Regions from separate parts of the Mycobacterium sp. pV006 genome, predicted to be linked through region 1. Evidence: riboswitches for the same ligand, from Rfam matches in the RefSeq annotation. Region 1 holds a riboswitch; each other region holds the start of a gene.
What was found. Region 1 has a riboswitch for cobalamin ahead of ACAG25_RS01680 (ABC transporter substrate-binding protein). Riboswitches for the same ligand answer to the same signal wherever they lie in the genome.

Region 1 (3,957 bases):
CGCAGGGCCGGATTGACCGTTCCGGGGGTTGGCTGGGACGGGGCCGGGCCTCTAGCCTGGTGGGACGGCAGTGTGAGCTGGGTCACCTGGAGGTTGCCATGCGTATCGCCGATGTACTGCGCAGCAAGGGGAGTGCGGTGGCGACGATCACCCCCGAGACGTCCGTCGCCGGTCTGCTGACGGAGTTGGCCGTCCAGAACATCGGGGCGATGGTCGTGGTGTCACCGGACGGAGTGCAGGGCATCGTGTCCGAGCGCGACGTGGTGCGCAAACTCCCGGAGCTCGGTGCGGACCTGCTGCGGCGCCCTGTCGCCCACATCATGACGGCCCTGGTGGCGACGTGTTCGCCCGATGACTCCGTCGACAGCCTGGCGGCGTTGATGACGACCAACCGGGTCCGGCACGTCCCGGTGCTCGTCGACGGGCGGCTGGCCGGCATCGTCAGCATCGGCGACGTGGTCAAGACCCGCATGGAGGAACTCGAACACGAACACCGGCAGCTGCAGGCCTACATCACCCAGGGCTGACGCCGCTTAGTCTGAACATCGATGACGATCGCAGTCGCGCCTGCCCGCCGCGCCGACGTGAAACTCCTGTCGCGGGTGCTGGGCCGAGCCTTCTTCGACGACCCGGTGATGACGTGGATGATGCCCGACGACGCGCACCGGGCCCGCGCGTTGCCGCGAGTGTTCGCCGCGATGGCACGCCATCACTTCCTGGCCGGGGAGGCCACCGAGGTCGCCGACCGCGACGGGACGCTCGGCGCGGCCGCGCTGTGGGATCCACCGGGCCGCTGGAAGCAGACGCCGCGCGAGGAACTCCGGATGATGCCGGCGTTCCTGTTGGCGATGGGTCGGCACATGCGGCGGGGTCAGGCGATGGCCGATCTGATGAAGCAGCACCATCCCGAGGAGCCGCACTGGTATCTCGGCGTCATCGGCAGCGACCCGACGGTCCGCGGCGCCGGGTTCGGGCAGGCGCTGATGCGTTCACGTCTGGACCGCTGCGACGCCGAAGGCGCGCCGGCGTACCTGGAATCGACCAAGGAATCCAACCTCGCCTACTACATGCGGTTCGGGTTCGAGGTGACCGGTGAGCTCCACATACCGGGCGGCGGGCCGCCGATGTGGCCCATGTGGCGACAGCCACGGTAGGGCAGATGTGGCGGCAGCCACGGTAGGGCAGATGTGGCGGCAGCCACGGTAGGGCAGATGTGGCGACAGCCACGGTGATCGGTGCGGCTACAGTGTCGGTGGCCGATCAGCAGGGGAATCCGGTGCGACTCCGGAACTGACGCGCAACGGTATGGGGCACTGTCCCCGAGTCCGAATGCCTGCGGTCGGTGACCCGTTGACGGCTCCGCGCTCGAGCCCCGCATCGAAGGATGTCCCACCGTGCGTCTGCTCGCCCCTCTGGCCTCGCTGTTGCTGCTCTTGTCGGCGTGTGCCTCCTCCGAGGGATCCGCCCCCGCCGGGGCCGCAGAAAGCGTTGCCGCCCAGGGATTCCCACTGACCATCGAGAACTGCGGTCGCGACGTGGTGGTCGAGGCGCCGCCGCAGCGTGCGGTGGCGCTCAACCAGGGCTCCGCGGAGATCCTGCTGTCGCTCGGGCTCGCCGACCGCATGGTGGGCACCGCCACCTGGACCGACCCGGTCCTGCCGAACCTCGCCGAGGACAACGCCCGGGTGCCCCGGTTGGCCGAGAACAAGCCTTCGCTGGAGACCGTGCTCGACGCCGATCCCGATTTCGTGTCCGCGTCGTTCGGCGGCACCCTCGGCCCCGGCGGGGTGGCCGACCGCGACCAGTTCGAACAACTCGGGGTGCCCACGTATCTGGCGCCCAGCGACTGCGTCGGCAAGGTCTCGGTCAACGAGGACGGGGCCCGCACCACACCCCTGACGATGGATGTCATTTACGGCGAAATTCGGGACCTGGCAGCGATTTTCGACATCCGGGAGCGCGGCGAGCAGCTCGTGGCCGAGCTGCAGCAGCGGATGCAGCGGGCGGCCGGCGCGCCGGCCGGGGCGGACCTGGTGTTCTGGTTCTCCGACCTGCGGGCACCGTACATGGCCGGGTGCTGCGGAGCCTCCGGCGTCATCGCCGAGGCCGTGGGTGCGGGCAACGTCTTCGCCGACACCACCGAGGAATGGCCGCAGGTCAGTTGGGAGGCGGTGGCCGAACGGGATCCGGACGCGTTCGTACTGGCCGACCTCAGTCGGCGCACCATCGACGGCGACGCGCTGGACACCAAAATCGAGTTCCTGGAAACACATCCGGTGACCTCACGGATGACCGCGGTGCAAGAGAAGCGCTATCTGGTGGTCAACGGCGCCGACCTCAACCCGTCGATCCGGACCGTCGACGGTGCGGAGAAGGTCGCCGACGGTCTGCGTCGGCTCGGGATCACCTCCGGCGGCTGATCGTGCGCGGAACGTCGCTTGTGGCGATGTGGACGCTGGGAGCGGTACTGCTGACGGCGTCGATCGCCGTGGCGATCACCATCGGAGCCGCCGCGGTATCGGTGCGCGACGTGTACGGCATCGTCGCCGAACATCTCGGCGCCGGACCGTCGGGCGCCGGTCGGATCCAGGACGGCATCGTCTGGGAACTGCGGTTGCCGCGGGCTCTGCTCGCCGCGATCTGCGGCACCGGCCTGGCGCTGTGCGGCGCGATCCTGCAGTCGCTGCTGCGCAACCCGTTGGCCGATCCGTTCGTGCTCGGCGTGTCCTCCGGCGCGTCGACCGGTGCGGTGCTGATTGTCGTGTTGGGGGTCGGCGGCGCCGCGGTCACCCTTTCCGGCGGGGCGTTTCTGGGTGCGGTGACGTCGTTCGGGCTCGTCCTGGTGCTGGCCTACGCCGCGGGAGGCACCACAGATCGGGTGGTGCTCGCCGGAGTCGCTGCGACACAACTGTTCTCGGCGCTCACCTCGTTCATCGTGCTGTCCTCGGCCAACGCCGAACAGACCCGGGGGGTGCTGTTCTGGCTGCTGGGATCGCTGGCCGGCGTGTCGTGGTCGGAGGTCCTGCTCTGCGGCGTCGTCGTCGGTGCCGGGCTGCTGGTCTGCCTCGGTCACGCACGCACCCTCGACGCGTTCACTTTCGGCGAGGACGCCGCGTCGTCGCTGGGAATCTCGGTGCGCCGGGCGCGGATCGTGCTGCTGGTGTTGACCGCGCTGATCACCGCCGCATTGGTCAGCGCCTCGGGCGCCATCGGGTTCGTCGGTCTGGTGCTGCCGCACGCGGCGCGCTTCCTGGTCGGGCCGGGTCACCGGACGCTGCTGCCGACCGTGGCCATCCTCGGCGCGATCTTCATGGTGTGGGTCGACACCGTGGCCCGCACGCTGTTCGCACCCCAGGAGATCCCGACCGGCGTGGTGACGGCGCTGCTGGGGGTGCCGGCCTTCGCGCTGATCCTGTTGCGGCGCAGGAGCGTTGCCGCATGAGCCTGCGCGCGGTCGAGGTGACATGGACCCGGGCGGGGCGGCCGGTCCTCGACGGCGTCACCATCGACCCACGGCCCGGCAGCACCGTCGGTCTGTTGGGGCCCAACGGCTCGGGCAAGTCGTCGTTGTTGCGGTTGATGGCCGGGGTGAACCGCCCGGACCGCGGAGTCGTCGAGTTGGACGGCACGCCGCTGGCCCGCCTGCCCCGTCGCGCGGTCGCCCGCAGAGTGGCTCTGGTCGCCCAACACGCCGAGACCGACCTGCACATCACGGTCGGCGACGTGGTGCGCCTGGGCCGGATCCCGCATGCGTCGCTGACAGGTGCCGACCCCGCGGCGACGGCGGCAGTCGAGACTGCGCTGCGCGCCACGGGACTGCTCGGCATGACCGACCGGTGGTGGCACACCCTGTCCGGAGGCGAACGACAGCGGGTCCAGATCGCCCGCGCGCTGGCCCAGCAACCCGACGAACTGCTGCTCGACGAACCGACCAACCACCTCGACATCGCCCACCAG
Region 2 (3,957 bases), on a different contig from region 1:
CAGCAGGATTCCCACCTGCCGGTAGGTCAGGTCGATGACATGACACAGCGCCGCCGGGACCCCGGCGCGGCGCGCCAGATCCAGCAGATCGGCCATCAACGTCGTCATCGCCAGACCGATGGTGGCCGCCGACGCGGCGATCGCACGCAGCGCTGTGTCGATCGCGAGATCGACACCGCCGGGCTCCAGGTGCGGTCCGCCGCGCAGGCTGACCGCGATCGGCACGGAGCCCAGCGCGATGAACACCATGGGCCCGGCCAGCGCGAGTGTGAAGGTGCGGACCGGAACCCGCGCCAGCGCGAGCGTGGCCACCGCGACCGCGACGAGGATCAACGGTGCCCCGGTCCGCGGCGGCAGCAGCATCGCGCACAGCAGCAGCCCGCCGTAGAGGAACAACTTCTCGGCAGCCGGGTGCCCCGACCAGCGGTTGCGGGCCGCGCTGAGATCGAGCGGGTTCACCCCCCGCTCTGCGCCTCGCTGCGGCCACGGCGACGACCGGCGTACCAGCCGATCGCGCTGCCCAGGACGATGCCGCCGACCCCGGCCTGCAACGCGAACAACCCGGACTCGACCTCGCCGGGCAGCTCTCCGACCAGCGGGGAGAACCAGGGTTCGTAGTCCTCCTGGATGACCGTGATCACCTCTTCGGCCTGCCCGTCGGCGCCGCCGAACTCGGCTTCGGCGTCGCGGGAGTAGCCGTAGAACAGTGAGCCGACCGCGACGGCGGCTGCGAGGAACAGCAGCACGGCGGTCAGGACCAGGATCGACCCGCTGCGCGCGGACCTGTCGGTGCGGGCGCTCATTTGCCGACCTCCGTGCGGTCGGTCGGTTCGGCGCCGGCCGGAACCTCGGCGCCCTTCAGAAAGCCGAGGTTCAGCAGTTCAGAGGACGCCACCTGCATCAACACACGCACCACCACCACGGTGATCAGCCCCTCGACGATCGCGAGCGGCACCTGGGTCAACGCGAAGACGCCGAGGAACTCCACCAGGCTCTCCCCGACACCGCCCTCGGCGGCCGGGAACGCCAGTGCCAGCTGGATGCTGGTGACGAGGTAGGTGACCAGGTCGGCGACGAATGCCAGCGCGAACACCGCGGGCAGCACACCCACCCCGGCGCGGCGCAGCGCGAAGAACACCGCGAACCCGGCCCACGGCCCTGCGATCGCCATCGAGAACGCGTTCGCGCCGAGCGTGGTGATGCCGCCGTGGGCCAGCAGCAGAGCCTGGAAGAGCAGGACGATCGTGCCGAGGAACGCCATCACCGGGGGCCGGAAGATCGCGGTGCCCAGGCCGGTGCCGGTCGGGTGCGAACTCGATCCGGTCACCGACGGCAGCTTGATCGCCGACATGACGAACGAGAACGCGCCGACCGCCGCGAGCAGCGGACCCGAGGACGGATGGCGTTTGACGGTGACGACGACCTGCCTGGCTCCGTAGACGACGAACGGTGCCGCCGCCACGGTCCAGGCCAGCGCGTGCGCCGGCGGAAGAAAGCCTTCTGCGATGTGCATTGTTACTGCTGCGCCTTTCTGCCCAGCACCTCGTGGGCATCGTGTGTCGGTGCCGCGGCCGGTCTCCTGGCTCACGGATCCACCGGCACACCCGAGGTGGGCCGAAACGCCGGTACCCGCCTTCCCACCCACGCGAGACGCGCGGGCAGTGGCATGGAGGGCACCGACTTCCCGTTCACAGTGGCGAGGGCCGCCCCGGATTCACACCGGGTTCCCGTACACCGCAGCAGGTGGAGCGTACCCCCGGGTCGGGGGTCAGGGGGCGACGAGACCGAACATCTGCTCGGCCATCGACAACAGCCACGCCGCCGCGGTCTGGCTGCGGTACTTCGGCCAGTTCGATTGCATGCTGAGCACCCAGGGCTGCCCGGTGCGGTCCACGGCGTACCAGCTGAAGGTCAGGTCGCCCGGCAGATTGCCGGCCTTGGCACCGATGTAGGGCCAGGTCTGGCGGTCCAGGTCGATGCCGGGGATCGCGGAGAGGATGTCGCGGACCGGAGCGGCCTCGCCGACCGCGGATTCCTGCAGGGCGGCGTGTAACCGGCAGATGTCGGCGGCGCTGCCGTACCACTCGGCGCCGATGGCCGACGCCGGCTCGTGTGCGCGTTCGGGGTCGGGTTCGTACGGCCGCGACTTGACCTGCTGCAGCAACTGGGCGCGTTTCTGCGGAGACGCCTCTTTCCACTGTTCGCGCACGTCCGGGCGTCCCCAGCCGACGGAGAACAGCTCGTGCATCGTCGGGAACGGCGTCATGCTGGCCGGGTCGTGGTGCCCCGCGGTGACCAGGGCGCGCTCGACCGCGCCGGGTCCGAGGCGCTCGATCAGCAGGTCGGTGGCCATGTTGTCGCTGGCCGAGATCATCTGCTGGGCGGCGTCGCGTACCGAGACCGTCGCGCCCGGGGGCAGCTTGTCGAAGCCGGAGGAACCCACGGCCTTGGCCTGTGCGGTGATCGTCAGGGTGTCGTCCCACCGCACGGTCCCGCTCTCGACGGCCTCGGCGACCGCGAGCAGCACGTAGAGCTTGAAGATCGATGCCAGCGGCAGCGACAACTCGGTGTTGGTGCCGGCGACCTTCTCGCAGCGCCCGTCGACGACCTTGGCCACCTGGTAGGAGTAGCGCGCTCCGGAAGAGGTGAGCGCGGCGTCGACGTCGGAGAACTGCCGGATCTCCGGCTCGACCAGCGTCACCGCGAATCGGTCGACCATCGACGCGTCGTCGGTGCGGAGCTCGATGACCTGGCCGACCCCGTAGGACGTGGTGACGTGCAGGGTGGCGTTTCCGGCGCCGACGTCGACGTCGGTGACGGTGAACGGGCGGTCCCACCACATGCGGTCCAGCGTGACCCCGACGTGCTCGACGAGCTCCGGGGCGGCCAGCGTCCGGATGCCGTTCTCGCCGATGGGCCAGTCGCTGTTGAGCATGTCCATCGTCTGCTTGGCGCGCAGTCCCTGCGGGGTGTTGATCGCGATGGGGACGCCGTAGGCCGCTTCGGCCGGCGCGGGACGGGTGGCGGCGCAACCGCCGACGAGGGCCGCGACGAGCGACAGCGCGACCGTCACCACGGCCGCGCGGCGCCGCGCCCCTGCGTCAGGACGCGGTGTCGGTCCTGGCAACGTCGAGCACGACCTCGAACTCCAGGAGGGAGGCACCGGTGGCCACGGGGTTCTTGCGCTCGCCGGCGTGGGCTTCGACGGCGGGCCCGTTGGCCCAGGCCTGGAAGGCCTCGTCGGACTCCCACTGCGTCACCACGAAGTAGCGGTTCTCACCCTTGACGGGCCGCAGCAACTGGAAGCCCAGAAAGCCCGGCTGGTTGTCGACGGCATGGGCTCGGTTGGCGAAGCGCTTCTCCAGTTCGGGGCCGGCGTTGGGCGGGACCTCGATTGCATTGATCTTGACCACAGCCATGTCGTTCAGGCTACCGCGTGCCGCGGACGCGATCGTCGGCATGATGACCCTATGGATCTGCTGACCGCGCGCGGCGGTGCGGGCCGGCCGCTGGTGCTGGTGCACGGGCTGATGGGGCGCGGCTCCACCTGGTCGCGCCAGCTGCCGTGGCTGACCCGACTGGGACGGGTGTTCACCTACGACGCCCCGTGGCATCGCGGCCGGGAGGTCCACGACCCGTACCCCATCAGCACCGAACGTTTCGTCGAGGACCTGCGCGACGCCGTGGCGCCGCTGGGGGAGCCGGCGGTCATGGTCGGTCACTCGATGGGGGCGCTGCACTCGTGGTGTCTGGCCGCGGCGCATCCGGAGCTGGTCGCCGCGCTGGTCGTCGAGGACATGGCGCCGGACTTCCGTGGCCGCACCACCGGGCCGTGGGAACCCTGGCTGCACGCGCTGCCGGTCGAGTTCGCTTCAGCCGATGAGGTTTTCGCCGAGTTCGGCCCGGTCGCCGGCCAGTACTTCCTGGAGGCGTTCGACCGCACTCCGACGGGCTGGC
Region 3 (3,957 bases), on a different contig from region 1:
AACACGGCATTGGCCATCGCGACCAGGTTCCACGGCCGGTCCGGCGGGTCGGCCCACGGGTCGTACTCACCGACGACGACCGTGGTCGGGTACGGCAGCTCGGGCATGCGTCGCACCCGGTAGTTCAGCAGCGGGACGAAGGCGCCCTCCTTGAAGAGACGCGCCGCGCCCGGCTCGGGTGGGGCGATCAACACGAGCCGGAGGTTCCTCGACGTCGGCGCATCGGCGGCGAATTCCTCGGCCAGCCGGGTGGCGACCATGCTGCCCATCGACTCTCCGACGATCACGACGTCACCCTCGAGATCCCGGACCATCTCGCGCGCCCGCTCCACCCCGTCGCGCAGCGACCGGTCGAACGTGAAGGGGTCCTGGGAGTAGTCGACCACCAGCGGGTGCTCGTCGCCGTGGAAGTGGCGGCCGATCTGCGGATAGGTGGCCGCGATCGCCGGATAGCGCGGGTTGAGCGACTTGAACAGCGACGCCCCGGGGATCACCACGGTGGTCTCGGCGCTGCCTACCGGGGGCAGCACCGCCGTCGCGGCCAACAGCGCCGAGGCGAGCAGCAGCGTGGCCGACCGCCGTGCGCGCCTGAACACCATCTTCTCGTCCCCGTTCGAGAGTGCGTCCCCATCAGCGTGGCACGGCACGGCCGACGATGTGACGTAGTTCACAATCTGAGGTCGCAACGCCTGCCGGGCGGACACGCCGGACCGGACACGCCGCGTTGGATGCATTCGCGGAACCGCCTGCCCTAGACTGCATTTCCGGTTCAGGAAAGGAGTCGTGGGTGCGGGCTGACGCAGCGCCCAGCACCCAGGCGTTGCGGGGCTGGCAGCGACGGGCACTGGTCAAATACCTGACCGCCAAGCCCCGGGACTTCCTCGCCGTGGCCACGCCCGGCGCCGGTAAGACCACCTTCGCGCTGCGCATCGTCTCCGAACTGCTCGCCGAGGGCACCGTCGAGACGATCACGATCGTCGTGCCCACCGAGCACCTGAAGATCCAGTGGGCGCAGGCGGCCGCGCGGCACGGCATCGCCCTGGACCCGAAGTTCTCCAACTCCAACGCCCAGACGTCCTCGGAGTACCACGGCGTCGTCGTCACCTACGCCCAGGTCGCCACCCACCCGTCGCGCCATCGGGTGCGCACCGAGAACCGCAAGACTCTGGTGGTCTTCGACGAGATCCACCACGGCGGCGACGCCAAGAGCTGGGGCGACGCCATCCGCGAGGCATTCGACGACGCGACCCGGCGTCTGGCGCTGACCGGAACACCGTTCCGCAGCGACGACAGCGCGATCCCGTTCGTCACCTACGAGACCGGCCCGGACGGGTTCGCCCGCTCCAGGGCCGACTACACCTACGGCTACAGCGACGCCCTGGCCGACGGGGTGGTCCGGCCGGTGATGTTCATGGCGTACTCGGGTGAGGCCCGGTGGCGCGACAGCGCCGGGGAGGAGCACGCCGCCCGGCTCGGGGAACCGTTGACCGCCGAGCAGACCGCGCGGGCGTGGAAGACGGCGTTGGACCCGAAGGGCGAATGGATGCCCGCGGTGATCGCGGCGGCCGACAAGCGTCTGCAGGGCCTGCGGCAGCACGTGCCCGACGCCGGCGGCATGATCATCGCCTCCGACCAGACCACCGCTCGGGCCTACGCCGAGCTGCTGCTCAAGATCACCGGCGAACCGGCGACGGTGGTGCTCTCCGACGACAAGGGTGCCTCGGACCGCATCTCGGAGTACTCGGCGGGCACGTCGCGGTGGCTGGTGGCGGTGCGCATGGTCTCCGAGGGCGTCGACGTGCCGCGCCTGGCGGTCGGCGTGTACGCCACGAGCGCGTCGACGCCGTTGTTCTTCGCCCAGGCGATCGGCCGGTTCGTCCGGTCGCGCCGTCCCGGGGAGACCGCGAGCATCTTCCTGCCGTCGGTGCCCAACCTGCTGCTGCTGGCCAGCGAGATGGAGGCCCAGCGCAACCACGTGCTCGGCAAGCCGCACCGCGAGACGCTCGAGGACCCGCTCGACGCGGAGTTACGGGAGCAGAAGCGCGACGAGCCCGGCGAGGAGGAGAACAAGATCGAGTACCTCGGCGCCGACGCCGAACTCGATCAGGTGATCTTCGACGGGTCGTCGTTCGGTACGGCCACCCCGGCCGGCAGCGACGAGGAGGCCGACTATCTCGGCATCCCCGGGTTACTCGACGCGGAGTCGATGCGAGATCTGTTGCGCCGCAGGCAAGAAGAGCAGCTCACCAAACGCACCGAAGCAGGCGGTCCCGCGGTTCCGAGGACCACACACGGACAGCTGCGCGAGCTGCGCACCGAACTCAACACGCTGGTGTCGCTGGCCCATCACCGCACCGGACGCCCACACGGCTGGATCCACAACGAGCTGCGGCGGCGCTGCGGCGGACCGCCGGTGGCCGCCGCCACGCGCGAACAACTGCAGGCCCGCATCGAGGCGGTCCGGGTGCTGCAGCGCGAGCTGACGGCCTGACCGGCTGCTGACCGCCTGCTACAGTCGGCTGTCCTTCGGCGCTGGTCAGAGGAAGTCCGGTGCGATTCCGGCGCGGTACCGCCACTGTGTGCGAGACGACATCTCGTGAGCCAGACACTCGCCCTCGCCGATTCCTTTCCACCGGGGCGGAACTCCCCGAGAAGGGGTGGGTCGATGACCGACCGCAGCCGTCACCTCGTCCTCGTCGGGATGGGCGCCGACGCGCACGCCCGCCACACCGAAGCGACCCAACTCGCCGAGAACATCGGGGCACGCCTGGCCTATCTGCAGCTGGCCACCCCGACGCTGTTCGACGTCCTCGACGACATCGCCGCCGCCACACCGGGTTCAGCGGTCCGGCTGCTGCCGCTGCCGGTGGGTGCGGCGCCGGCTCCGGCCCGGTCGTGGTTGCGGCGTATCGCCGGGGACTGGGTGCGCCGAAACAAGGGTCTGCTCACGGTCGAGACCGTCAGCGGCGCGGTCACCGGCTGGGAGTCCGGGCTGACCTCCCCCGCCTGGGAGGACCTCCCCTCGTTCGGACGTCACGTCCTCGTCTGCCGCGGACCGCGGTGCACCGCAAAGGGTTCCGCGGCCACCGCACAGGCCATCGCCGAAGCGCTCAAAGCCCGCAGGCTCGGCGACGACGAGGTGCTGGTCACCCAGACCGGCTGCCTGTACCCGTGCAACCACGCACCCGTGGTCGCCGTCCACCCCGACGACGACTGGTGGGGTCCGGTCGAACCCGACGACGCGCCGGCGCTCGTAGCGTCGTGGACCTCCCGCGCCGCCGGATCCGGCCGCGCGGTGCAGACGCCGCCGCGCACCTGAGACGCAGCCCACCGACCCTGCCGCCCGTCCCGGCCCGTCAGCTGTTAACGTCACCGCAAGCCGTGGTGAACGGGAAGCCGGTGTGACACCGGCGCGGCCCTCGCCACTGTGATCGGGATTGCGACGTTCCTTCCCACCGCGCTGACCCGCGGTGGGGCCACTGAGGCCCACCGGCCTTGGGAAGGCGGAACGCTCGCGGTATGCCCGTCAGCCAGGAGACCGGCCACGGCGACGAAGTACCCCATCCACGAGGATCTGGAGAGGCGGGCTGACAGTGGCCTATGCATTGCCCCGAACCCTGACCGCGGTTGCCGCGGTCGTCACCATTGCCGCGTCGGGTTGTTCGTCCCCGGACCCGCAGGAAGACAGCAGATCCGAGAACGCGGTGACCGTCGAGAACTGCGGCATCGAGGTCAGCGTCGACGGACCGCCCGAACGCGTATACGCCGCGTACCAGCCGGCCACCGAGATCGCGCACGCGCTCGGCATCAGCGACCGGCTCGTCGGCACCGCCTACCTGGACTCACAGGTGCTGCCCGAGTACGCCGAGGCGCAGAGCCAGGTGCCCTATGTGCCGCAACTCCCCAGCCGCGAAGGGCTGTTGGCCGCGCGTCCTGACTTCGTGCTGTCCGGCTACA
Region 4 (3,957 bases), on a different contig from region 1:
TGTCGTCTTCCGCATCCAGGGTGTAGGGAACATGCAGGGTCGAGCACGACGTGGACACGGCCAGTGTCCCGACCGAATCCCGCAGCGACGCAACGGTGGTCAGCGCGGCCTGCAGATCGGTGCGCCAGACGTTGCGACCATCCACGATGCCGGCGACGACGGTCTTGTTCGTCAGCGCGGGAACCGCCGCCACCGCCGTGGCCGATCCGGCGACGAGATCGACGCCGATCGCCTCCACGGGCGTGTCGGCCAGCGCGGGTAGGGCATCGGTCAGGTGGCCGAAATAGGTCGCCACGAAGATCGCGGGTCGAGCGGCCGAGCGACCGAGTGTGTCGTAGGTCTGCTGGACCAGGCCGGCGACATCGTCAAGGGTGTCGGTGACGAGCACGGGCTCGTCGATCTGGACCCACTCCACGCCCCGCTCGGCGAGCAGGGCGAGAAGTTCCGCGTAGACGACGGTGAGGTCGGCGAGCCGGTCCAGCGGCACACCGGTGTCGCCGACCGCCTTGCTGAGTGCGAGGAACGTGATCGGTCCGATGAGCACAGGCCGCGCCGGAATATCCTGCGCCCGAGCTTCTTCCAGTTCGCTCAGCACTTTGCTGGGGTTCAAGCGGAACCGGGTGTCCGGACCGATCTCGGGAACGAGGTAGTGGTAGTTGGTGTCGAACCACTTCGTCATCTCCAGCGGCGCGATGTCAGCGCCGTCGTAGGTCCCCCCGCGCGCGGCGGCGAAGTAGCGGTCGAGTTCGTCGCTCACCCCCGCGACGGGATCGGGCAGCGCGTCGAACAGCACCGCGGTGTCGAGCATCTGGTCGTAGTAGGAGAAGGTGTTCACCGGCACGGAGTCCAGGCCGGCCGCGCTGAGCGACGCCCAGGTGTTGCGCCGGATCTCTGCGGCGACGGTTTCCAGCTCGGAGCGGTCGAGGGCTGCGGCCCAGTACTTTTCGACGGCGCGCTTGAGCTCACGGTTGGGGCCGATGCGCGGCGAACCGAGGATGGTGGCGGTGAACGGGTGAACTTCGGTCATCACATGTCCTGTTGGTGCGACGGGAGGTCATCGCCGACGGACGCCGGACCGAGCACGGAGCACCCAGCGGTGTCCGTTTCGGCCGACGCCCACTCCACGAGGCGATGAACCACCGGACGCGGCGCGCCCGGTACAGCCGGCAGGTCTTCGGACTCGCAGGCGCGCACGACATCTCGTGCACCTACTGGCCGTCGCTTCCCAGCCCGTGAAGGGCCAGTGCGTGTGACGGCGGTCGTTCCTGCATACCGCTGCGGGACAGTCCCGGATTCTCACCGGGTTCCCTCTCGCGTCCGCACCTGTGTCAGCGTGCGGCGCTCGATGTCCGACGCGGTTCTCGCGAAGAGGCCGCGCCGGTCAAACCAGCTGCGCCAGCAGCGTACCTCTATCGCGCTTCGGGCCGCCTCGCCGACTCGTCGGCCCGGCGCCGGTCCAGCCATTCGACCAGCGAGCGACCCGCTTCCAGGACGTGCCGTTCGGCGATGGCGCGCGCGTGGTCGCCGTCGCGCCGCTCGAGTGCTTCGAGCAGTTCCTCGTGTTCGGACAGCGAGTGCTTCTCGTGCTCGGGGAACAGCACCAGGAAGTTGGTCGGCACGACGCGCGCGGCCTGTTTGATCTGGGTCATCAGTCGCGGCGAGTGCGCTGCACGGTGAATGGCTTGGTGGAACAACCAATTCGCCTCGCCGATCGCATCGTCCCCGGAATGCGCGGCCACACCGGCGGCGAGTTCGCGCAGGTGGGCCAGTTCCTCGGAGCTGACCCGCTCGGCGGCCCACGCCGCGGCCTGACCGGTGAGCACGCCGAGGATCGTAAAGCTGTCCAGGACGTCGGCAGGGCTGATCCCGATCACGGTGATGCCACTGCGGGGGGCCACCCGGACCAGACCCTCGAAGGAGAGTTCCAGAAGGGCCTCGCGCACGGGGGTGCGACTGGTGGCGAATTCCTCGGTGATCGCGTCGAGATCGATGCGGCTTCCCGCGGGCAGAGCCCCCGTGAGGATGCGATCGCGCAGTTCGCGGGCGGCGCGTTCGCGGACCGTCCCGCCGATGTCGACCGCTCCCGTCATGGTCGGAGTTTAGCAACATGACACACTTCACATTTGATACCTGATATATCAAATGTTAGATTCCAGACTATGGCTCAGCGACGCACCGACAAGATGTCCCTGGTGGCTTTCATGCAGGCCGGAAGCACTTCGGTGTACGCCGGCTCGTGGCGCCACCCCGCCACCGAGCACGGCTACCTGGACGCCTCGTACTACGCGAAGGTCGGCCGACAGCTAGAAGAAGGTTGCTTCGACCTGATGTTCTTCGACGACCGGTTGGCGATGCCCGGAATCTATGGGGGCTCGGTCGCCGAGGCCGTGCGTTACGGCGCACGCCCCGTCAAGCTCGACCTCAGCGTCATCCTCGGGGTGTTGGCCCAGTCCACCTCACGGATCGGATTGGGTGCCACCTACTCGACGACCTACTACCTGCCGTTCCACGTCGCGCGCACCTTCGCGACTCTGGACCACCTCTCCGGTGGCCGGGCGGCCTGGAATGTCGTCACGTCGGTCAACGACAGCGAGGCACAGAACTTCGGCGTGGACGCCCACCTCGGCCACGACGAGCGCTACGACCGCGCCGACGAATTCCTCGACGTCGTCACCGGCTTGTGGGACACCTGGGAGGACGGTGCGGTCCTGCACGACCGTGCCGGCGGCCTGTACGCGGACCCCGGCAAGGTGCGCGAACTGGGGTACACCGGGCGGTACTTTTCCGCGCGAGGGCCGCTGACCGTGCCGCGGACGCCGCAGGGACGACCGGTCATCCTGCAGGCCGGATCCTCCGGCCGCGGCCGCGACTTCGCCTCGCGCTGGGCCGAATTGATCTTCACCGGCGACCCCGGACTGGCCATAGCCGCCGAGCACTACGCCGACCAGAAGGCCCGCATCGCCGACGCCGGCCGCGACCCGGCCAAGGTCAAGATCTGCCCGATGGCCTACGCGGTGGTCGGGGAGAGCGAGTCACACGCCAAGGAACGCGAGGCGATGTTCTTGCACGACCTCGTCGACCCGATGGCCTCGCTGACGCTGTTGTCGGAGCTGATGAACCACGACTTCGCGCAGCACGACCTCGACGACCCGATCACCGACGAGCTCATCGCGTCGGTGTCCGGTATCCGGGGCTTGGTGCAGAACATCCGCAAACACATCGGCGGCGACACCGTGACCATCCGCGACCTCGCCGGGCACCGCGCCACCCTGTTGCAGGGACCGCGGTTCGTCGGTACCGGGGAGCAGGTCGCTGACCAGATGGCCGAGTGGTTCGAGGCCGAGGCCTGTGACGGGTTCGTCCTGGCCGCGACGCACATGCCGGGAGCGTTCGAGGACGTGGTGCGCATGGTGGTGCCCGAGCTGCAGCGACGCGGACTGTTCCGCACCGCCTACGAGGCCTCGACGCTGCGCGGTCATCTGGGACTGGATCGTCCCGTGGCCACCGGCATGGGCGCCACCGCCTGATGGCCTCGCGGCAGATGCTCGAGGGGGTGCGGGTTCTCGACTTCGCGACCCTGGCCGCCGCCCCGCTGGCCGCGACCTACCTCGGGGAGTTCGGAGCCGAGGTGATCAAGGTCGAACAACCGCGTCACGGCGACCCGATACGGTCCTGGGGCAATCAGCGCGACGGTGTCGGCCTGATGTGGAAATCGGTGTCCCGCAACAAGAAATCCGTCACACTCGACCTGCGCGGTGACGAGGGTCAGGCGCTGGCGCACCGGCTCGTCGAGCAAGCCGACGTCGTTGTGGTCAACACCCGGCCCCAGACGTTGAGCCGCTGGCACATGGATTACCACACGCTGCGTGGTGTCAACGACCGAATCGTCATGCTCCACATCACCGGGTACGGACTGTCGGGGCCCAAGGCGCAGCGACCCGGATTCGGCACCCTCGG

Region 2: linked by a shared signal. The riboswitch ahead of ACAG25_RS12270 (energy-coupling factor ABC transporter permease) and the one ahead of ACAG25_RS01680 (ABC transporter substrate-binding protein) in region 1 are both predicted to bind cobalamin.
Region 3: linked by a shared signal. The riboswitch ahead of ACAG25_RS09815 (ferredoxin) and the one ahead of ACAG25_RS01680 (ABC transporter substrate-binding protein) in region 1 are both predicted to bind cobalamin.
Region 4: linked by a shared signal. The riboswitch ahead of metE (5-methyltetrahydropteroyltriglutamate--homocysteine S-methyltransferase) and the one ahead of ACAG25_RS01680 (ABC transporter substrate-binding protein) in region 1 are both predicted to bind cobalamin.

Annotation. Positions count from the first base shown of each region.
Region 1 is NZ_JBGGKT010000001.1:359,923-363,879, reverse strand. It holds gene ACAG25_RS01690 (CBS domain-containing protein) at 99-527, shown strand; gene ACAG25_RS01685 (GNAT family N-acetyltransferase) at 549-1,154, shown strand; cobalamin riboswitch at 1,228-1,356, shown strand; gene ACAG25_RS01680 (ABC transporter substrate-binding protein) at 1,395-2,420, shown strand; gene ACAG25_RS01675 (FecCD family ABC transporter permease) at 2,447-3,442, shown strand; gene ACAG25_RS01670 (ABC transporter ATP-binding protein) at 3,439-3,957, shown strand, end outside.
Region 2 is NZ_JBGGKT010000006.1:258,223-262,179, reverse strand. It holds gene ACAG25_RS12280 (CbiQ family ECF transporter T component) at 1-459, opposite strand, end outside; gene ACAG25_RS12275 (energy-coupling factor ABC transporter substrate-binding protein) at 456-803, opposite strand; gene ACAG25_RS12270 (energy-coupling factor ABC transporter permease) at 800-1,513, opposite strand; cobalamin riboswitch at 1,552-1,754, opposite strand; gene ACAG25_RS12265 (serine hydrolase) at 1,769-3,127, opposite strand; gene mhuD (mycobilin-forming heme oxygenase MhuD) at 3,102-3,419, opposite strand; gene ACAG25_RS12255 (alpha/beta fold hydrolase) at 3,471-3,957, shown strand, end outside.
Region 3 is NZ_JBGGKT010000005.1:70,035-73,991, forward strand. It holds gene ACAG25_RS09805 (alpha/beta fold hydrolase) at 1-599, opposite strand, end outside; gene ACAG25_RS09810 (DEAD/DEAH box helicase) at 788-2,491, shown strand; cobalamin riboswitch at 2,500-2,632, shown strand; gene ACAG25_RS09815 (ferredoxin) at 2,666-3,319, shown strand; cobalamin riboswitch at 3,366-3,562, shown strand; gene ACAG25_RS09820 (ABC transporter substrate-binding protein) at 3,594-3,957, shown strand, end outside.
Region 4 is NZ_JBGGKT010000022.1:36,657-40,613, reverse strand. It holds gene metE (5-methyltetrahydropteroyltriglutamate--homocysteine S-methyltransferase) at 1-1,027, opposite strand, end outside; cobalamin riboswitch at 1,148-1,342, opposite strand; gene ACAG25_RS23085 (GntR family transcriptional regulator) at 1,410-2,090, opposite strand; gene ACAG25_RS23080 (LLM class flavin-dependent oxidoreductase) at 2,160-3,527, shown strand; gene ACAG25_RS23075 (CaiB/BaiF CoA transferase family protein) at 3,542-3,957, shown strand, end outside.